DNA from 3 places in the Streptomyces saintjeani genome. Region 3 is predicted to be linked to each of the others. Evidence: riboswitches for the same ligand, from Rfam matches in the RefSeq annotation. Region 3 holds a riboswitch; each other region holds the start of a gene.
The links. Region 3 has a riboswitch for cyclic di-AMP ahead of ACQCO7_RS32600 (M23 family metallopeptidase). Riboswitches for the same ligand answer to the same signal wherever they lie in the genome.

Region 1 (7,193 bases), 2.7 Mb from region 3:
AGCCTGGAGCCCTGCGCCCGGAGGGCCTCGCGGCCGGCGCCGTGCGCGAGGCTGATCCTGGACGCGGGGGTGCGGCGGGTGGTGACGGCGTGGGTCGAGCCGGACACCTTCGTGCGGGACGCGGACGGGAACGGGCTGCTGCGGGACGCGGGGGTGGACGTGGTCCTGCTGCCGGAGTACGAGAAGGCGGCAAAGGCACCGAATGGTCATCTGTTGGGGTGATACGACTGGCGGGGGTGCGGGCGGGCGGTGACGCTGCCCACATGAGGTCAGCCAAAGCCGTAACCGCCCTCCTCCTGGGCGCAGCCCTAGCCGCCTGCTCCACGTCCACCGACAGCACCCGCCAGATGGCCCGAGCCCTCCCCCCGGACGCGTCCTTCACGCACCCGGGGGTCCTCGTGAACGACGTCCAGCTCGACGTCGCCCGCGAGAACGTGCACGCCGGCAAACAGCCCTGGCTGCGCGCCTACCTGGACATGCGGGACAGCAAGTACGGCTCGTACAAGTACCGGCCGGAGCCGTACGAGAGCGTCGACTGCCCCGGCGGCGACCAGCCGAACCGCCCCGCGCACGGATGTGTGGAGGAGCGGCAGGACGCGATCGCCGCGTACACGCAGGCCCTGCTGTTCCGGGTGACCGGCAAGCGGGCGCACGCCGTGAAGGCGCGGGAGATCATGGACGCCTGGTCGGGGAAGATCCGGCGGCACACGGAGGACGACGCCGGGTTGCAGACCGCGTGGGCGGGTTCGACGTGGGCGCGGGCGGCGGAGATCGTCCGGCACACGCCGGGGGCGGGGTGGCCGGACGCCCGGGTGACCAGGTTCGAGGACATGCTGAGGAACGCGTACCTCCCCGTCGTCACGAGAGAAGTCCCGGACTACAACGGGAACTGGGACCTCGCGATGACGGACGCGGCGATCGGCATCGGGGTGTTCACGAACGACCACAAGGTCTTCGACCGGGCGCTGAGCAGGTTCCGGGCGCGGGTCCCGGCGTACTTCTATCTGGAGAAGGACGGCAGGGTTCCGATCGCGCCCGCCAAGGCCGGCCTCGACGACCCGGCGAAGCTCACGAAGTACTGGTTCGGGCAGACGATGTTCAAGGACGGCGTCTCCCAGGAGACGTGCCGCAACTTCAAGCACGCCGGGTACTCGCTGGCGGCGGCCTCGCACATCGCGGAGACGGCCTGGCACCAGGGCGTCGACCTGTACGGCGAGGCCAAGGACCGGCTGAAGGCGGCGGCCGAGCTGCACGCGCGCTACCAGGAGGGCGAGAAGGCCCCGGCGTGGCTGTGCGGCGGGAAGGTCGACCGGAACATGGGCCCCGACCTGGAGGTCCTGGTCAACCACCTGGAGGGCCGCCTCGGCGAGTCCGTCCCGGCGGCGCACCGGCTGGTGGAGCGGCACCGGCCCGCCGGTACGGACGACCTGTTCGTGGCCTGGGAGACGCTGACGCACGCGGGTAATCCGGGGGTCTAGCGAACCGGTTTGGTGATCCGCCCTGTGTCTGCCTATAGTTAAGCCAACGGCGCGGGGTGGAGCAGCTCGGTAGCTCGCTGGGCTCATAACCCAGAGGTCGCAGGTTCAAATCCTGTCCCCGCTACTGAAAAAGAACCGGGATCCTGGAAACAGGGTCCCGGTTCTTTTCTGTCCGGAATCGATCACTCTCTGTATCGCGATGTTCTCATCGGCACCCCAACTCGCCCGTTTTTCCCTGTGGTTGACCCAATAATCCCGGGCCAGAAATGTTTGTCGATCAAGAGGAACGGCTTGGAAACGGGCCCCCGGGTCGATTAACGTTCGATAACGCAGCACGGTTGTCCCAGCCGTCACAAGAGACGGCTCCGTGCGCACGCGCCGAATCCCGCGAGGGAACCGGGGAACCACCACCTTGGGGTGAATCACGCGGACGCCACCGCTCACGAGCGGCCGGTTTACGCGCGTAGGAGACCTTCCCGCTCCGAACCCGTCAGCTAACCCGGTAGGCGGCGGAAGGAAAGGAGTGCGCCCGCGTGGCGAACCCGACTGCCCAGGAAACCCCCAAGCCGACCTTCGGGTTCGGCGGCTACCGCGCCGAGGACGAGGGCCCCTGGGAGGAGTGGAACCCCACCGCCGACTCCCTCGCGCCGGTCAAGGGCAAGCACCGCGTCGCCAAGCAGCGCACCGGTGGCGGCGGCTTCGCCCGCAGCTCCACGGTCCTCGGCGTCGGCGTCATCGCCGCCGTCAGCGCGGGCGGCATGGCCAGCGCCAACACGGGCAACGCGCCCGTCTCCATCAACGTCGCCGACATACCCGGCGTCGGCTCCCTCGTCTCCGACGACGGCGACCAGGCCAAGGACCCCGCGCCGATCAGCAACATCGTCGCCGAGGCCGGCCAGGAGTCCTCCGACGCCGCCGAGGCGCTGCGCAGCCGGATCATCGCGCAGGCCGAGTCCCAGCAGACGCAGGCCGAGCAGCAGGCCAAGGTCGCCGCCCAGCGCGCCGAGGCCGAGGCCGCCTCCAAGGCCGCCAAGGCCGCGCAGGCCAACGTCGAGGACGCCAAGGAAGAGGCCGACGCCGCCGTCAAGCGCAAGGCCGAGGAGGCGCGGCTCGCCGAGCTCGCCAAGCAGTACACGCTGCCGACCTCGTCGTACACCCTCACGTCGCGGTTCGGGCAGTCCGGGGCGCTGTGGTCGTCCGGCTACCACACCGGGCTCGACTTCGCGGCTCCCTCCGGGACGCTCATCAAGGCCGTCCACAGCGGGACCATCACGGAGGCCGGGTACGCCGGGTCCTACGGCTACCGCACCATCCTCACCCTGGATGACGGCACGCAGATCTGGTACGCCCACCAGTCGTCGATCAGCGTCAGTGTCGGCCAGAAGGTCGGTACGGGCGATGTCATCGGGCGGGTCGGGGCCACCGGGAACGTGACCGGGGCGCACCTGCACCTGGAGGTGCACCCCGATGGGGCCGCGACCGGGATCGACCCGATGGCCTGGCTGCGGGGCAACGGGCTGAACCCGTGAGGTCGTCGTAGGAATCCGGGCCGCCTCGGTGTTCGGGGCGGCCTTCTTTCTGACCGGAACTTTGCGGTCGTCGCGGAATGTGTCCGTCCGGGACCGCCGTTGACGTAGAACATGACTACTCTGCGCCCGCTCGGCTCCTCCGACCTCGAAGTCTTCCCCCTCTCCCTCGGCGGCAACGTCTTCGGCTGGACCGCCGACGAGGCGGCCTCCTTCGCCGTCCTCGACGCGTACGCCGCGGCCGGCGGCAACTTCGTCGACACCGCCGACGCCTACTCCGCGTGGGTCGACGGCAACAGCGGCGGCGAGTCCGAGGCCATCATCGGCAGGTGGGTCGCCTCGCGCGGCAACCGGGACGACGTCGTCATCGCGACCAAGGTCAGCCAGCACCCCGAGTTCAAGGGGCTCTCCGGGGACAACATCAAGGCGGCGGCGGACGCCTCCCTGAAGCGCCTCGGCACCGACCACATCGACCTCTACTACACGCACTTCGACCAGCCGGACACGCCGGTCGAGGAGATCATCGGCGCGCTCGACGAACTCGTGAAGGCGGGCAAGGTCCGGCACATCGCCGCGTCCAACATCTCCGCCGACCGCCTGCGCGAGTCCCTCGACTTCTCCGACCGCGAGGGCCTCGCCCGGTACGTCGCGATCCAGCCGCACTACAACCTCGTCTCCCGCGACACGTACGAAGGTTCCCTCCAGGACGTCGTCTCCCAGGCGGGGCTTGCCGCCGTCCCCTACTTCGCGCTGGCGTCCGGCTTCCTCACGGGCAAGTACCGGCCGGGTGCGGTGGTCGAGGGCGCGCGTGCCGCCGGCGGTGCCGGCAAGCACCTGGAGTCCGAGCGGGGAGTGAAGGTCCTCGCGGCTCTCGACGAGGTCGCGCAGGCTCGGGGGGCCGAGGTCGCGACGGTCGCGCTGGCGTGGCTCGCCGCTCAGCCGACGGTCGCGGCGCCGATCGCTTCCGCGCGGGTGGTGGAGCAGCTTCCGGCGCTGCTGGCGGTGGCGGAGCTGGAGCTGACGGAGGCGGAGGTGGGGCGGCTCACGGAGGCTTCGGCGTAGGGGTGGGTTTCCTCGTCCCCGCCGCCCCTACCCTTCCCATCCCCAGGGGTTCCACCCCTTCGACCCCGCCAGGGGCTCCGCCCCTGGACCCCGTTCGGCCCGAAGGGCCTCGTCCTCAAGCGCCGGACGGGCTGAAAAGAGGTGGGTGGGCCCCTCAGGGGCCTTCCCCTAAGCCCGGTAGCCCCCATACGGCGGATACTGCCCCACCGGCACCCCATACGCCGTCGGCTGCTGCCACGTCACCGGCGGCTGCCAAGGCTGCTGCTGCCAAGGCAGAGCCACTGGCATCACCGGAGCCGTCGCGCGAGCCGCGTACTCCAAGGCCGGGCGAGTTGTCGTGCGGGCCGTCCAGAGTGTCGTCAGCAGGTGTTGTTCCCGGGCCACGAAGTCCGTGGGGGCGTGGCCCAGGCGGCCCCGGCGGCGGAGTTGGGCCAGCGCCAGCGCCGTCGATTCGTACTCCGCGAGGGTTTTCGCCGCCGGCTTGCCCAGGTAGTGCGTCGCGTAGTCGCGGGCGATCCGTCGCGCCTTCATCGAGGCGAGGGCGAAGGGTTCGGCCGGGGAGAGCCAGCCCGCCGCTACGTACGGCGGGAGTTCCTCGCGCAGGTAGCGGAGTTCGCGTTGGCGGGTCCAGATGACCAGCCAGGTCAGGAGGCCGAACACCGGGACCATGAACACGCCGTACACGACGAAGAAGCCGAGCGCGCCGAAGTGCGCGGAGCCGTTCCACAGGGAGTGCATGCCCATCGCGAGGACCAGGCCGGTCAGGGGGAACAGGACCCGGCGTACCCGGCGGGCGCCGACCGTGAGTGCGGAGAGGCCGAAGCCGATGCCGGTGAAGACCGTGAACAGGGGGTGCGCGAACGGGGACATGATCACCCGTACGAAGAACGTCGCCGCCGTCACGGACACGGCGTCGCCGGCGATCCGGTCCGTGCCGTACGCCGAGCCCAGATAGAGGATGTTCTCGGTGAACGCGAACCCGGCCGCCGCGGTTCCCGCGATGACGACGCCGTCGACGAGGCCGGTGAACTGCCGCCTGCGGAACAGGAAGACGAGCAGGACGGCCGCGGCCTTGGCCGACTCCTCGACGATCGGCGCGATCAGGGTGGCGCCGAGGGTGTCCGCGCCGTCCGGGTCCGCCGTCGTGTTCGCTATCCACTGCGTCGTGAACGTGTTCGCCACGATCGCGATCAGCGTCGCCGCGCAGGCGCCCCAGGCGAACGCGAAGACCATGTTCCGCCAGGGGGCGGGGTCCACGCGGTCCAGCCAGCGGAACGCGGTGACGAGGAGGGGCACGGGAAAGACGGCCAGTCCGAGCCCCACCAACAGGCCCCGGGTGCCGGTCTGTTCACGGACCAGCGCGAGGATGACGACGCCGGAGACCGCGAGGAGGGTGATCAGCGCGGCGTACCGCACGGAGGGGCGTCGCCACCAGCGGGGGCGCGGTATCGGAGGGTGAGGGACGGGCGGGTACGCGGCACTGGTCGACACGTCATGACCATAACGAGGGTTGGGTTCCGCCGCGATGGTGCGTCTGCCCTACCGGCGATGCCCGACCCTGCGGAACAGCAAGTCCCGTACCACGTGGCCCTTCTCGATCCCCTGGCCCTCGAAGCGCGTCAGCGGACGGAAAGCCGGCCGAGGCGCGAACCCGCCGTCCGCCTGCGTGTTCTCGAACTCCGGGTGCGCGTCCAGGACTTCGAGCATCTGCTCTGCGTACGGCTCCCAGTCCGTCGCGCAGTGCACGACCGCCCCGGGCCGCAGCCTCGTCGCCGCCAGGTCGAGGAACTCCGCCTGGATCAGCCGCCGTTTGTGGTGCCGCTTCTTCGGCCACGGGTCCGGGAAGTACACGCGCAGCCCGTCCAGCGCGTCCGGCTTCAGCATCTCCCGCAGCAGGATGATCGCGTCCCCGTTGGCGACCCGGACGTTGGTCAGCCCGCTGCGCTCTGCGAGGTTGAGGAGGTTGCCCTGGCCGGGGGTGTGTACGTCCACGGCGAGCACGTTCGTGCCAGGATCGGCGGCGGCCATCGTCGCCGTCGCCTCGCCCATCCCGAACCCGATCTCCAGGACGACGGGACGCTCGTCCCCGTACAGCTCGCTCAGGTCGACGGCATGCCCGTCGATGTCGATCCCCCACCGCGACCACAGCCGCTGCAACGCGTCCGCCTGCCCCGTCGTCACCCGGCTGCGGCGCGGCTGGAAACTCCGGATCCGCCGCTCGAAGTGTGATCCGGCGGGGTCGGCCTTGGGGCCGTCGGGGAAGCGGGGTTCGCCTTTGGGGCGGGCATGGCAGGCTTCGGGGCCGGGGGTCTCCGGCTCGGGGCTGGGGTTCAGGGATTCGTACACAGTACGTCGATTTTACGCGAGGGTGTCTGCGGGGACGCGCCTCAGACGGGCAGCGCCCAGCTCGGGCCGTCCGGTGCGCCGAGCCAGACGCGCTGGCCGTCCGGGGTGATGGTCATGCCGAACGCGGCGAGGTGGGGTGAGCCGTGGGCCTGCCAGGCGGTGATCGCGTCCTCGACGCTGTCCCAGAGGGGGAGGGGGCCGCGCTGGGTCACGGTCCAGCCGTCGCCGTCGGCGCGGGTTCTGGCCTGGGAGCCGGTGGCGATGTCGAGGAGTACTTGCCCGGCGCCCATACCGAGGCGTTCCGCTGAGGGCGCGGCGAGCTGGGCGACGAACCTGCCGGTCCAGTCGTCGAGGAGGGCCGGGTCGATACGGCTCGGGCGTTCGTCGCCGGGCAGCAGGTCGAAGACGCCGTGCGGTGGGCGGTCGTGCGGGCGCGCGATCATGAACGAGGTGTATCCGGGCAGGAAGCGGCCCTCCGCGCCGCCGTCCTCGTCGACCGTGACCCGGACGAGCCCGTGCGCGAAGCTCCAACCGGAGAGGGTGACGAGGAGGGTGCCGCCGGGGGCGATCTGGCGGAGCAGTTCGTACGGGACGTACCGCATCGCGCAGAACGCGATGACGACGTCGTACGGGGCGCGGGGGGCATGGCCGCGCAGGCCGTCGGCGGTGACGAGGGTCGGGGTGTGGCCGGTCGCGGTGAGGGCCCTGCGGGCACGCTCGGCGGCGTCGGGGTCCGTCTCGACCGAGGTCACGTTCTCGGCGCCGGTGATTTCGGTGATGT
Region 2 (7,193 bases), 850 kb from region 3:
CGGAAGTCGAAGACCGTGTGCAGCCCCAGCGAGGCCAGGAACGCGGCGTCCTCCTCGGTCGCGTGCGCCAGATGGCCGCTGCGGAACAGCACGCCCTGGCGCACCCGGCGCCCGTCGGTCGTCGGCAGGCCTCCGACGTCACGGAAGTTGCGCACACCTGCCAGCTCGGGTTCGGTCGAGGGGATCTGCTGCGTCACGGGGTCTCCCTCCCAGTCGGTCCCGGACCGGCGCGGCTCAGGAAAATGGCCGGTGGGACACGCTGTCGACGATACGACATGGGGGTGACACCCCATGAGTTGTCCACAGGCGTTGCAGGCGGCCCCGGGGACCCCCGATGATGTTGCTGTCTGGTCGTACGTGTTCGTATGTGTTTTAACTGATTTTCGATCGTGTGAGGGTCTGATGCTGGAAACCGCTGAGAACGGGCGTACGTGGCTCCTGTCGGGCCCCACGAGCAGTTACGCCCTCCACCTCACCGAGCGCGGCGAGCTGCTGCACCTCCACTGGGGACCGGCGATCGCCCTCGCCGACGCCGAGGCGCTGGCGGCCGTCCCGCTGCCGCACGGCTCGTCCTTCGAGTCCGCACTCGACGGCCGTGAGGAGTACCCCGTCGAGGGCGGCCCCCGCTTCACCCGCCCCGCGCTCTCCGTGCGCACGCCCGCGCGCCGGGGCACCGAGTGGACCTTCGACGCGTACGAGGCGGATGGCGACGAACTCCGGCTCGCGTTCCGCGACGGCGGACTGACCGTCGCGCTGCACTACCGGATGCGCGGGGACGTCGTCGAGCGCTGGGCCGTCCTCGGCAACGACGGCGGCGAACCCCTGGAGCTGCTGCGCGCCGACTCCGCGACCTGGACCCTCCCGCACCGCGAGGGCTGGCGCCTCTCCCAGCTCCACGGCCGCTGGGCGGCCGAGTCCCGCCTCACGCGCACACAGCTCACCTACGGCGAGAAGGTCATCGGCAGCCGCCGCGGCCACACCGGCCACCCGCACCTGCCCTGGGTCGCCCTCGACACCGACGCCACCGAGGAGACCGGCGAGGTCTTCACCACCGCCCTCGGCTGGTCCGGCTCCTGGCGGATCGCCGTCGCCCAGCTCCCCGACGCACGCGTACAGATCACCGGCGGCGCCGGACACGACGACTCGGGCCTGCTCCTCCTCGCCGACGGCGACTCCTTCACGACGCCCGTCTTCGCGGCCCTGTGGTCCGACGGCGGCTTCGGCGGCGCCAGCCGCGCCTGGCACGCCTACCAGCGCGAGCACGTGATCCCGGACGCCGGCCAGGACCGCCCGGTGCTGTTCAACTCCTGGGAGGCGACCACCTTCGACATCTCCGAGGAGCAGCAGCTCGTCCTCGCGCGCAAGGCCGCCGACATCGGGGTCGAGCTGTTCGTCGTCGACGACGGCTGGTTCGGCAAGCGCGTCAGCGACCGCGCGGGCCTCGGCGACTGGACGCCCAACCCCGACCGCTTCCCCCAGGGCCTCAAGCCCCTCGCCGACCAGGTGCACGGTCTCGGGATGCGGTTCGGCATCTGGGTCGAGCCCGAGATGGTCAACCCGGACAGCGACCTCTACCGCGCGCACCCCGACTGGGTGCAGTTCCAGGAGGGCCGCACGCGCAGCGAGTTCCGCAACCAGCTGATGCTGAACCTCGCGCGCGAGGACGTCCAGGAGTACCTCTGGGAGCAGCTCGACACCCTCCTGTCCAGCGCCCCCATCGACTACGTGAAGTGGGACTTCAACCGCTGCTTCACCGACGCCGGCTGGCCCGGCGACCCCTACCCGCAGCGCCTGTGGGTCGACCACGTGCGCGCGCTGTACCGGCTCCTGGACCGGCTGCGCGCCGCGCACCCCGGCGTCGCCTTCGAGTCCTGCTCGGGCGGCGGCGGCCGGATCGACCTCGGCATCCTCAGCCGCACCGACCAGGTGTGGACCTCCGACAACACCGACCCGCTGGACCGGCTCGCCATCCAGCACGGCTTCAGCCAGATCCACCCCGCGCGCGTGATGGCCGCCTGGGTCACCGACAGCCCCAACACCCAGCTCAACCACCGGGTCAGCTCGCTGAAGTTCCGGTTCGTCAGCTCCTTCGCCGGGGTGCTCGGCGTCGGCGGGGACCTCTCGGAGTGGACCGACGCGGAACTCGCCGAGGCGCGCGAGTGGGTGGAGCTCTACAAGAAGATCCGGCCCGTCGTCCAGCAGGGCGACCTGTACCGGCTGCGCGCCCCCGAGGGCGGTCTCAGCGCCGTGCAGTACGTGCGCGGTGACGACACCGTCGTCCTGGCCTGGCTCCAGGCCCAGCACTACGGGGAGACCGCACCGGCGGTGCGGCTGCGCGGACTTGACGCGACGGCGTCGTACGAATGCCTCGAAACCGGCGAGATCCACCGGGGCGCGGTGCTGGTGCATCACGGGCTGCGGACCGGGCTGAGCGGTGACCTCGATGCGGCGGTATTCCGGCTGCGCCGCATCTGAGGTTTCTGTCCGAATTGGGAAATCTGTGAATCGGTTGCGTGAGCAGGGTCATATTTCTGGCCCTGCGCTACGCGTCATGCGCACGTAATAGGCCGGATTTTCAAGGGGATTCAGGGGTTCGGAGGGTTTTCGCGCGGTGTGCGCGGACGGTCGAAACACACCGTGAATCGACAGGAAAGAGATTCATATACAACTTCTGCTTGTCCCCGTGCGTCCGCGTCGCCTACGTTCATCACCAATCCGGGCGGACGCCGAATCCTGCCGCAGTCCGGAGCCGAACACACCCACCAAGGAAACGGCAGGAGCGGGGGACCCACAGGCAGTTCCGCCTGGTCCGGTCTTCCGGAGCAGGCTTGGGGTTAAGCGGTGCCTCGGCACGGCCGGACATCTCCTGTCCGCACCCGACAGCTCACCTCGTAGGCGCAGGAGAGGAAATCCATGCCCGCCAGGGGTAAGCACCGCCGCCCGAAGCCGCCTCGTTTCTCCCGGTCGCTCGCCGTGGCCGGAACGGGTGGCGCGGCGCTCGCCATTCCGCTCATCGGGGCCACCGGGGCACACGCCCAGACGGCGTCCGCCGCGGGCACCACCACCGCCGCCTCCGTGGCGCCGGTCTCCGGGAAGACCGTCCAGGCCGTCCCGGTCGCACGCACGGCCTCGGCGACGACGTCGGCCACCACCCGCAGGACGACCACCTACACCGTCCGCTCCGGCGACTACCTCTCGAAGATCGCCGAGGAGCAGAACCTCACGGGCGGCTGGCAGCGGCTGTACGAGGACAACCGGGACGCCGTCGGCTCCGACCCGTCGCTGATCCACCCCGGGCTGCGGCTGTCGCTCGGCGCGAAGGCGGCGCGGGCGGAAAGCTCCTCCGGCTCCTCGTCGTCGAGTTCGTCGTCCGGCTCGTCCTCCTCCGACTCGCGGTCGTCGCAGCGGTCGTCGCAGAAGTCGCAGGGTTCCTCGGACTCCTCGGCTTCCTCGAAGGGCTCCTCCTCTTCCTCGAAGAGTTCCTCCTCGAAGGCCACCACCGAGAGCGCCTCGTCCTCCTCCGGCTTCACCCTCCCCGTCCGGGGCGCGATCATCGGCACCGGCTACCGCGTCGCCGGCAGCATGTGGTCCAGCGGCTACCACACGGGCGTCGACTTCGTCGTCCCGAGCGGTACGACCCTGCGGGCGGTCGGCGCCGGTACGGTCGTCGCGGCCGGCTGGGGCGGGGCGTACGGCAACCAGGTCGTCATCAAGCTCGCGGACGGCTACTACGCGCAGTACGCGCACCTCTCGGCGCTCAACGTCTCGGTCGGCCAGACCGTCAGCGCGGGCCAGCAGATCGGCTACTCCGGCGCCACGGGCAACGTGACCGGAGCGCACCTGCACTTCGAGATGCGCACGACCCCGGACTACGGCTCGGACATAGACCCGCTCGCGTACCTCCGCTCGCACGGGGTCTCCGTCTGACACCAGCGTCGCCCGACACGCCTCCGAAGGCCGGACCCCCGATCCCCGGGTCCGGCCTTCGGGGCGTTCACCAAGCATGACCCTGTCGGTTCTTGCGCGATCATGATCGTTCTGTTGCGGTCGTGTGGCATCCGTCGACAGCCGGGAAAGCGCGGGCACACAGTGATCTCCGTCCCCCGCAAGCGCTTTCCTGGAGGTCCCGTGTCCGGCGTCCACCGACGTACCGTCATCAAGGGCGCCGCAGTCGCGGCAGCCGCCACCTCGTTCTCCTGGGCCCTGTCCCGCCCCGCAGCCGCGGCGTCCGGCACGGCCGCCGGCACCGAGCTGCACTGGCTGGAGGGCGCCCCCGACGCCCACGCCGGCACCACCTGGGGCGTCCCCTGGGCGCGCGGTACGCACAGATCCGGACAGCCCCTGAAGCTGACGACCGCCGACGGCACCGACGTCCCCGTCCAGACCTGGCCCACCGCCTACTGGCCCGACGGCTCGGTCAAGTGGACGGCCCACGCGATCGCCCCCGACGCCCCCCGCTCCGAGCGCTACCTCCTCGACGCGGGCACCCCGGCCGCACCGCGGCACCGGGTGGCGGTCCGGCGCGCGAAGGGCGGCGTCGAGGTCTCGACCGGCGTCCTGACGGCGCTCTTCGCGGCGAAGGGCGCCGACACCGTCGTACGGAGTCTGAGGCGCGGTGGGGTCGAGGTCGCGCGGGACGGGCGGCTGGTCGCGCTGCGGCAGGGGAGTGTGCAGGGCGGGGCCGAGGTGGAGGCGTTCGCCGGGCGGGTGGAGAAGGTGGAGGTCGAGCAGGACGGGCCGGTGCGGGCCGTGGTACGGGTCGAGGGTCGGCACCGGCACGGCGGGCGGGGGTGGCTGCCGTTCGTGCTGCGGTTCGCGTTCTCGGCCGGTGCGGAGTCGTTCCGGCTCGTGCACACCTTCGTCTGGGACGGCGAGCAGGAACCCGGCCGCGACCAGGGCGACTTCCTGCGCGGGCTCGGGGTGCGCTTCACGGTCCCGCTGCGCGACCAGGCGTACGACCGGCACATCCGCTTCGCCGACTCCGGCGGGGGCCTGTTCGCCGAGGCCGTCCAGGGCATCACCGGCCTGCGCCGCGACCCCGGTGCGGCGGTCCGGGCCGCGCAGGTCGCCGGGGAGAAGCTGCCCGACCTCGCGACCTGGGACACGCGCGTGTCCAGCCGCCTCGCCTACATCCCCCAGTGGGGCGACTACACGCTGGCCCAACTCACCGCCGACGGCTACCAGATCCGCAAGCGCACCAAGGCCGGGCACGGCTGGATCCCGGCCGCCGCCGGTCAACGGGCCGGTGGATTCGGGTACGTCGGCGGCGCGAGCGGCGGACTCGCCTTCGGCGTACGGGACTTCTGGCAGCGCCACCCCACCCAGCTCGACGTGCGCGGCGCCGCGAGCAGCGCCGCCGAGGTCACCCTCTGGCTCTACGCCCCGGAAGCCCAGCCGCTCGATCTGCGCTTCTACCACGACGGGTTGGGCCAGGACACGTACGACAAGCAGTCCGACGGCGGCCTGGAGATCACGTACGAGGACTACGAGCCCGGCTTCGGCACCCCGTACGGGATCGCGCGGACCAGTGAACTCACGTTCTGGGCCGTGGAGAAGACACCGGCCGCCGCTCAACTCGCCAGTTTTTCCAGAGCCGTTGCGACCCCGCCCCTTCTGACCGCCGCACCCGGGCGCCTGCACGCCGCCGGGGTGTTCGGCGACTGGGCGCCCGTCGACCGCTCCTCGAAGGCCCGCACGGCGATCGAGGACCACCTCGACGACCTGTTCGCCTACTACCGCGACCAGCGCGAGGAGCGGCGCTGGTACGGGTTCCTCGACTACGGCGACGTCCAGCACACCTACGACACCGACCGGCACGTCTGGCGCTACGACGTCGGCGGATTCGCCTGGGACAACTCGGAGTTGGGGACCGACCTCTGGCTCTGGTACCACTTCCTGCGCACCGGCTCCGCCGAGGTGTTCCGGTTCGCGGAGGCGATGACGCGGCACACCGGCGAGGTCGACGTCTACCACCTCGGCAAGTGGGCGGGCCTCGGCACCCGGCACGGCGTCCAGCACTACGCGGACAGCGCCAAGCAGGTGCGGATCTCGACGGCGGCCAACCGGCGCTTCTTCTACTACCTCACGGGCGACGAGCGCACCGGCGACCTGCTGCGCGAACTCGCCGACGTGGAGCTGACGTTCCTCGCCGTCGACCCCCAGCGCAAGGTCCGCACCGACGGCTACACCCCCGGCGACCGGCACGCCCTCTCCGTCGGCTTCGGCACCGACTGGGGCGGCATCTCGGCGGCCTGGCTCACCGAGTGGGAGCGACGCGGACCGCGGGCGGAGCGGGCCCGCACGAAACTGGTCAACTCCCTGCGGACCATTGCCGCGCAGCCCAACGGCTTCTTCACCGGAACCGGTCTCCTCGACGCCGACACCGGCCGGTTCGCGCTCACGGCGAGCACAGCGGTGAACGTGTCGCACCTCAGCGCCGTGTTCGGGCTCGTGGAGACCACCAGCGAGATCGTCGCTCTCCTGGGCGACCAGGAACCGGAGTTCCGCACGGCCTGGCTGAACTACGCCCGCTACTACAACGGAACCGACGCCCAGAAGCGCGGACTCACCGGCTCCACCTGGAAGTCGGCCCTCCCGGCCGCCCACTCCCGCATCACCGCGTACGCCGCCCGCCACCAGGACGACCCCGCCCTCGCGAGCCGCGCCTGGAAGGAGTTCTTCACCGGCGCCGACACCTACTTCCCGTCGAACGACTGGTCCCGCGTCACCGTTCCCACGCCCCACGTCCTGCGCACCACACGGGAGATCCCCTGGGTCTCCACCAACTCCTCGGCGCAGTGGGCGCTCGCGGCGATCCAGAACCTCGCCCTGATCGGAGATGAGATCCCGTCATGAAACGCCTCCTGATACCGGCGCTCGGCCTCGCCTTCCTCGTCCCGCAACCCGCCCACGCGGCCGGCACGGACACGGTCCGCCCCGACGACCGCCGCCTCGCCTACGAGGGCCACTGGAGCCGCAGCGCCGAGGCCGCCGTGACCGTCAACTCCGGTTCCCGGCTGCGCTTCTCCTTCACCGGGAACACCGTCCACGCCCTCTTCGACGTCGCCTCCGTCACGGTTCCCGCGCAGGTGTACGTGTCCGTCGACGGCGGCCCCAAGCAGCGGTACGCCGTCGACCGCCCCGACATCGGGATCACCGCGCAGGGGCGCGGACCGCACACCGCCGAGCTGTCC
Region 3 (7,193 bases):
GATGGCCGCCTACCGGCTCCCCGAGGACGGCACGCGCGCGGGGGACGCCGCCGACCTGGCGCTCACCGTCCTCGGCGGCGGCGAGTCCTCCCGCCTGTACAACCGGCTCGTACGGCGCGACCGGACCGCTGTCGCGGCCGGCTTCGGTCTGCTGCGGCTGGCCGGGGCGCCCTCCCTGGGCTGGCTGGACGTCAAGACGTCCGGGGACGTCGAGGTGCCCGTCATCGAGGCCGCCATCGACGAGGAGCTCGCCCGGTTCGCCGAGGAGGGCCCGACGGCCGAGGAGATGGAGCGCGCGCAGGCGCAGCTGGAGCGCGAGTGGCTGGACCGGCTCGGCACGGTCGCCGGGCGCGCGGACGAACTGTGCCGGTTCGCCGTCCTGTTCGGCGACGCGCAGCTCGCCCTCACGGCCGTACAGCGCGTGCTGGAGATCACTCCGCAGGAGGTCCAGGAGGTCGCCAAGGCGCGGCTGCGGCCCGACAACCGCGCGGTGCTCGTCTACGAGCCCAAGCATCCGGACAGCGCCGAGGACGCGGACGTGCCCGAGGACCCCGCGCGTGTAGCGACCGTAGAGGCCGACGACAACGAGGAGACGGCCAAGTGACCGAGCTCGCCACGATGGACTTCCACCCGCAGCCCCAGGCGGGCGAGGCCAGGCCCTGGGCGTTCCCCGCGCCCGAGCGCGCCGCCCTCGGCAACGGCCTGACCGTCCTGCGCTGCCACCGCCCCGGCCAGCAGGTCGTCGCCGTCGAGGTCCTCCTCGACGCGCCCCTGGAGGCCGAGCCGACCGGCCTGGACGGCGTCGCCACGATCATGGCGCGCGCCTTCTCCGAGGGCACCGACCGGCACTCCGCCGAGGAGTTCGCCGCCGAGCTGGAGCGCGCGGGCGCCACGCTCGACGCGCACGCCGACCACCCCGGCGTCCGGCTCAGCCTGGAGGTCCCCGCCTCCCGGCTCGCCAAGGGGCTCGGGCTGCTCGCCGACGCCCTGCGCGCGCCCGCGTTCGACGAGGGCGAGATCGACCGGCTGGTGCGCAACCGGCTCGACGAGATCCCGCACGAGCTGGCCAACCCCTCCCGGCGGGCCGCCAAGGAGCTGTCCAAGGAGCTGTTCCCGGCGACCGCGCGCATGTCCCGCCCGCGCCAGGGCACCGAGGACACCGTCGAGAAGATCGACGCCGACGCCGTCCGCGCCTTCTACGACCGGCACGTGCGCCCCGCGACGGCCACCGCGGTCGTCGTCGGCGACCTGAACGGCATCGACCTCGACGCGCTGCTCGGCGAGACCCTGGGCGCCTGGACGGGGTCCACCGCGCAGCCCCGGCCGGTCCCGCCGGTCACCGCCGACGACACCGGGCGCGTCGTCATCGTCGACCGGCCCGGCGCCGTGCAGACGCAGCTGCTGATCGGGCGCGTGGGCGCCGACCGGCACGACCGCGTGTGGGCCGCGCAGGTGCTCGGCACGTACTGCCTCGGCGGCACCCTGACGTCCCGTCTGGACGCCGTCCTGCGCGAGGAGAAGGGCTACACCTACGGCGTGCGCGCCTTCGGGCAGGTCCTGCGCTCCGCCCCCGACGGCTCGGGCGCCTCGATGCTCGCCATCAGCGGCTCCGTCGACACGCCCAACACCGGGCCCGCCCTCGCGGACCTGTGGACCGTCCTGCGCACCCTCGCCGCCGAGGGCCTCACGGACGCCGAGCGCGACTTCGCCGTGCAGAACCTCGTCGGCGTGGCGCCGCTCAAGTACGAGACCGCCGCGGCCGTCGCCGGGACCCTCGCCGACCAGGTCGAGCAGCACCTCCCCGACGACTTCCAGGCGACGCTCTACCGGCGGCTGGCCGCCACCGGCACCGTCGAGGCCACCGCCGCGGTCGTCAACGCCTTCCCCGTCGACCGCCTCGTCACCGTCCTCGTCGGCGACGCGAAAGAGATCCGCGAGCCGGTCGAGGCCCTCGGGATCGGCCCGGTGCGGGTCGTGGCGGCGGAGTAGACGGCGGAGCAGGAGCACGGGCACGCGCGCGTGGGGCGGCCGGTGAGCCGCACGCGCGCGTGCACGCTGCCCAGCCTCCCGCGCGGGTTCGCTGTTCGCGAAGTCACACCCCGCCCGGAACGCGCCCCCCAGGGGTGACCGTTTTCGCCCGGAGGGTTCACCTCTGCCCTGTGGTGTGCGCTACAAAAGCCGCTGTGCGTTTGGGAATCAGCGGCACGCCCTCTAGCGTCGTCCGGGCTGTTCGTCGGGCAGTGCGCCGCACACCGCGGCACCGGACAGCGATCGCCGAGTCCCCGTACGGCGCGAGCCAGGGGAGCCGGGGACCCACAGTCCCTGGGGTGAATCGGGCGCGTGCGCCCGTAGGAGACCTTCCTGCTCCGAACCCGTCAGCTAACCCGGTAGGCGAGAGGGAAGGAAAGGACGAACTCGACTCCATGGCGTTCACCTGCGCCACCGGCAGGCGCCGCAAGGCGACCCGGATGCAGCGTACGACCGCCCGCGCGGCGGGCATAGCGGCGCTGACGACCTCGGCGCTGGCCGCCGGATCACCCCCCGAACCGACCGCCGCGAACGCGATGACCCTCGCGGACGACACGGTCACCATGCGCCTCGACGTCACCGAGCACGTCGACGACCGCGCGCACGCGCAGGAGCACGCCGTCCAGCAGGCGGCCGTACGCGCGCGTGCGCAGGCCCTGCGCATCCAGGCCGCCGAGGAGGCGAAGGCCGCGCGCGCCGCTGAGGCCCGCGCCGCGAGGGAGGCCGAACGCGCCCGTCTGAACGCCTTCGTCGCGCCGGTCACCGGCTCGTACGTGTCCACGGGCTACCGCAGCGGCGGCTCCCTGTGGTCCTCCGGCAGCCACACGGGCATCGACTTCCACGCCGCCACCGGCACCCCTGTGCACGCCGTCGGCCTCGGCACGGTCGTGGAGGCCGGCTGGGGCGGCGCCTACGGCAACCAGGTCGTCGTCCGGATGAACGACGGCACGTACACCCAGTACGGCCACCTGTCGTCGATCTCCGTCGCGGTGGGGCAGACGGTCACCCCGGGGGAGCGGATCGGCTACTCGGGCGCGACGGGCAACGTGACCGGCCCGCACCTGCACTTCGAGGCCCGTACGACACCGCAGTACGGCTCCGACATCGACCCCGTCGCCTACCTGCGCGCGCACGGCGTCGACGTCTGACCCCGCGAGAGATCGTCCAGCCCCGGCCCTCTCGGCCGGGGCTTTCGGCGTTTCGGACGGCCCCTTGTCCAAAAAATATCCCTGGATTCCGGCCTGCCATCGGAAATTCCCGCTCATTGCAATAGAGTCACGGAACACACGTCAATCGTCGACGTTTCACGGGGATTAAGGCGGAGGTCCGTCATGCGTATTCCGGCGCACTCGGTGTGCACGGCCGTCCGGGACGACATCGTCGCGGGTGTCTACGAGCGCGGCAGCCGCCTCACCGAGGAACTCCTCGCGCGCCGGTACGGCGTCAGCCGCGTCCCCGTCCGCGAGGCGCTGCGCACGCTGGAGGCCGAGGGCTTCGTCGTGACCCGGCGCCACGCGGGCGCGTGCGTGGCCGAGCCGACCGAGCAGGAGGCCGCCGACCTGCTGGAGATGCGGCTGCTCCTGGAGCCGCTCGGCGCCGCCCGGGCCGCCCAGCGGCGCACCGAGGCCCACCTGAAGGTGCTGCGCGGACTCGTCAGGCTGGGCCAGGAGCGCGCCAGGAGGGGCAGCAGCGAGGATCTGCGCTCCCTGGGCGGCTGGTTCCACGAGACGCTCGCCCAGGCCTGCGGAAGCCACGCCCTGACCTCGACGCTGACCCAGCTGCGCCACAAGATCGCCTGGATGTACGCGGTGGAGCCGTCGGCCAGCCCCGTCGACTCCTGGACCGAGCACGGCGCGATCGTCGACGCCGTCGCGCGCGGGGACGCCGAGCGCGCGCGTGCGCTGACCGCCCTGCACACCGAGCGCTCCACCGCCGCCCACCGGCTGCGCTTCGCCGGCGCGGACCGCGTGAGGACTTCGCAACACGCCGTAAACATGACCGGCCTGCGTCATTAACACGGGCACCGTATACAAAGAAGAGGTATTTGGCGGAGGTGTATTTCCGCTGCCCTTTTCGCGAGTGCGCCGTGAATTTCTCGACGTGCGCCTTCCGTATGCCCTCGCACACCCCGCAATACTGTGCGGGGAAATGCATTCCGGGATGCTCGGACAACGACGGAGCCGCGCCGCCCGGGAGAGGGCGGCGCGGCTCCGTACGCGCGCGTGGGTGGCGTCAGACGGTCTCGGGGAGCTCGTCGAGGCCCTCGGAGACCAGCTTCGCCAGCCGGTCGAGGGCCGCGTCCGCGCCCTCGGCGCCGGAGGCCAGGACGACCTCCTCGCCGCCCTGGGCGCCGAGGCCGAGGACGGCCAGCATGGAGGCCGCGTTGACGGGGTTGCCGTCCGCCTTGGCGATCGTGACCGGGACGCCGGTGGCCGTGGCGGCTCGGACGAAGAGGGAGGCGGGGCGGGCGTGGAGGCCCTCCGCCCAGCCGATGGTGACGCGGCGCTCAGCCATGTTGTTGCTGCCCTTCGGTGTTCAGGGTTGTCTAGACCAGTTTTCCACACGTGAAGTGTTCGGGGAGGAGGCGCGACGGCCCCTCCCGGACGGCTGTCCGGACCGCGGCCTCGGTCCGGTTCGTGCCGTCTTCCGTCCCCCAGACTGCCTCGCGCCGTTGTCGGACGCGAGCCGTACGCTGGGCCCCATGCAGAGCGCGCAGGAGCGGCACGAGTACCCCGCCCACTGGGAAGCCGACGTGGTGCTGCGCGACGGCGGTACCGCGCGCGTGCGGCCCATCACCGCCGACGACGCCGAGCGCCTGGTCAGCTTCTACGAGCAGGTGTCGGACGAGTCGAAGTACTACCGCTTCTTCGCGCCCTACCCGCGCCTGTCCGCGAAGGACGTCCACCGCTTCACGCACCACGACTTCGTGGACCGGGTGGGACTCGCCGCCACCGTCGGAGGCGAGTTCATCGCCACCGTACGCTATGACCGCATCGGCCCCGACGGCCTGCCCGCCAAGGGGCCCGCCGACGAGGCGGAGGTCGCCTTCCTCGTCCAGGACGCGCACCAGGGCCGCGGTGTCGCCTCCGCCCTCCTGGAGCACATCGGCGCCGTCGCGCGCGAGCGCGGGATCCGCCGCTTCGCCGCCGAGGTGCTCCCCGCCAACTCCAAGATGATCAAGGTCTTCACCGACGCCGGCTACACCCAGAAGCGCAGCTTCGAGGACGGCGTCGTCCGCCTGGAGTTCGGCCTCGAACCCACCGAACGCTCCCTCGCCGTCCAGCGCGCCCGCGAACAGCGCGCCGAGGCCCGCTCCGTACGGCGGCTGCTGGCACCCGGCTCCGTTGCCGTCGTCGGCGCCGGGCGCGCGCCCGGAGGCGTCGGCCACGCGGTCCTCGCCAACCTCCGCGCGGCGGGCTTCACGGGCACCCTGCACGCCGTCAACAAGGCCCTCCCGGACGGCGTCGAGGAACTCGACGGCGTCCCGGCCCACCGCTCCGTGCGCGACATCGAGGGCCCCGTCGACCTCGCGGTCGTCGCCGTTCCCGCCGACACCGTCCCCGAGGTCGTCGCCGAGTGCGGGGAGCACGGCGTCCAGGGGCTGGTCGTCGTCTCCGCCGGATACGCCGAGAGCGGCCCCGACGGGCGCGAGCGCCAGCGTGAACTCGTACGCCTCGCGCGCGCGTACGGCATGCGCATCGTCGGCCCCAACGCGTTCGGCATCATCAACACCGCGCCCGACGTACGGCTCAACGCCTCCCTCGCGCCCGAGACGCCCCGGCCCGGCCGCATCGGGCTGTTCGCGCAGTCCGGCGCGATCGGCGTCGCCCTGCTGTCCCGGCTGCACCGCCGGGGAGGGGGCGTGACCGGCGTGACCGGTGTCTCGACGTTCGTCTCCTCCGGCAACCGCGCGGACGTCTCCGGCAACGACGTCCTCCAGTACTGGTACGACGACCCCGACACCGACGTCGTGCTCATGTACCTGGAGTCCATAGGCAACCCCCGCAAGTTCACGCGCCTCGCGCGGCGCACGGCGGCGGCGAAACCCCTCGTCGTCGTCCAGGGCGCCGGATCGGCCCCTCAGGGACACGCGGTCCGCGCGACCCGGCTGCCCCACGCGACGGTCTCCGCGCTCCTGCGGCAGGCCGGCGTGATCCGCGTCGCCACCATCACCGAACTCGTCGACACGGGCCTCCTGCTCGCCCGCCAGCCCCTCCCCGCGGGCCCGCGCGTGGCGATCCTCGGCAACTCCGAGTCCCTCGGACTGCTCACCTACGACGCCTGCCTCTCCGAGGGACTGCGCCCCCTCCCGCCCCTCGACCTCACGACCGGCGCCTCCGCCGACGACTTCCGCCACGCCCTCACGCGCGCGCTGGCCGACGACACGTGCGACGCGGTCGTCGTCACCGCCATCCCCGCCATCGGCGAGGGCTCCACCGACGACGCCGGCCTCGCGGAGGCCCTGCGATCGGCCGCCGCCGAGGTCCCGGCCAAGCCGGTGCTCGTCGTCCACGTCGAACTCGGAGGGCTGGCCGAGGCGTTGTCGGCGGCGATGAGCACGGCGCCCCAGGCGGACGCGGGCCGGGCGGCCGGAGCCACCACTGCGCCGGGGAACAGCACAACCGCGCGGGCGCGGACGGGAGAGGCACCCGGACCGTCCCCCGCGCCCACCTCAGTATCCGACGCGCCTCCGGCGCACCCGCGCGCCAGCGCCACCGTCCCCCCGCCCCCCGCCCCTCCCGGACAAGCCCCCGCTCCGCGCGCGGGCAACGCCTTCGCCGCCGCCCGGACCCCGCACCCCGCCCTCGCCACGCTCCCCGACAAAGCCGCACAAGGCCCCCTCGCGTCTTCGGGCGGTCCCCGCCTCATCCCCGCCTACCCGGCCGCCGAACGGGCCGTACGCGCTCTCGCGGAGGCCGTGAAGTACGCGCAGTGGCGGCGCGAGGCGGCCGACCCCGGCAAGGTGCCCGAGTACGAGGACATCGACGAGAAGGGCGCCGCGCGGATGATCGACGGCCTCCTCGCGCGCGGGCAGGGACTCACCCTCGGCACCGAGGAGACGTGCGAACTCCTCGGCCGGTACGGCATCGGCGTACGGCGGGCCATGCCCGCGCCGACCCCGGAGGACGCCGTCAGGGCCGCGCGCACCCTGGGCTACCCCGTCG

Region 1: another riboswitch for cyclic di-AMP. It lies ahead of ACQCO7_RS20295 (M23 family metallopeptidase); the one in region 3 lies ahead of ACQCO7_RS32600 (M23 family metallopeptidase).
Region 2: another riboswitch for cyclic di-AMP. It lies ahead of ACQCO7_RS36140 (peptidoglycan DD-metalloendopeptidase family protein); the one in region 3 lies ahead of ACQCO7_RS32600 (M23 family metallopeptidase).

Annotation. Positions count from the first base shown of each region.
Region 1 covers NZ_CP189624.1:4,483,118-4,490,310, reverse strand. The annotation lists gene ACQCO7_RS20310 (dihydrofolate reductase family protein) at 1-222, shown strand, start outside; gene ACQCO7_RS20305 (alginate lyase family protein) at 264-1,478, shown strand; tRNA gene ACQCO7_RS20300 (tRNA-Met) at 1,529-1,602, shown strand; cyclic di-AMP (ydaO/yuaA leader) riboswitch at 1,845-2,002, shown strand; gene ACQCO7_RS20295 (M23 family metallopeptidase) at 2,012-3,007, shown strand; gene ACQCO7_RS20290 (aldo/keto reductase) at 3,119-4,066, shown strand; gene ACQCO7_RS20285 (PrsW family intramembrane metalloprotease) at 4,235-5,557, opposite strand; gene trmB (tRNA (guanosine(46)-N7)-methyltransferase TrmB) at 5,606-6,412, opposite strand; gene tgmC (ATP-grasp peptide maturase system methyltransferase) at 6,454-7,193, opposite strand, start outside.
Region 2 covers NZ_CP189624.1:8,024,190-8,031,382, forward strand. The annotation lists gene ACQCO7_RS36130 (tyrosine-protein phosphatase) at 1-197, opposite strand, end outside; gene ACQCO7_RS36135 (alpha-galactosidase) at 403-2,475, shown strand; cyclic di-AMP (ydaO/yuaA leader) riboswitch at 2,751-2,913, shown strand; gene ACQCO7_RS36140 (peptidoglycan DD-metalloendopeptidase family protein) at 2,914-3,927, shown strand; gene ACQCO7_RS36145 (exo-rhamnogalacturonan lyase family protein) at 4,129-6,855, shown strand; gene ACQCO7_RS36150 (GDSL-type esterase/lipase family protein) at 6,852-7,193, shown strand, end outside.
Region 3 covers NZ_CP189624.1:7,169,542-7,176,734, forward strand. The annotation lists gene ACQCO7_RS32590 (M16 family metallopeptidase) at 1-604, shown strand, start outside; gene ACQCO7_RS32595 (M16 family metallopeptidase) at 601-1,989, shown strand; cyclic di-AMP (ydaO/yuaA leader) riboswitch at 2,263-2,409, shown strand; gene ACQCO7_RS32600 (M23 family metallopeptidase) at 2,424-3,176, shown strand; gene ACQCO7_RS32605 (GntR family transcriptional regulator) at 3,360-4,043, shown strand; gene ACQCO7_RS32610 (HPr family phosphocarrier protein) at 4,261-4,542, opposite strand; gene ACQCO7_RS32615 (bifunctional acetate--CoA ligase family protein/GNAT family N-acetyltransferase) at 4,730-7,193, shown strand, end outside.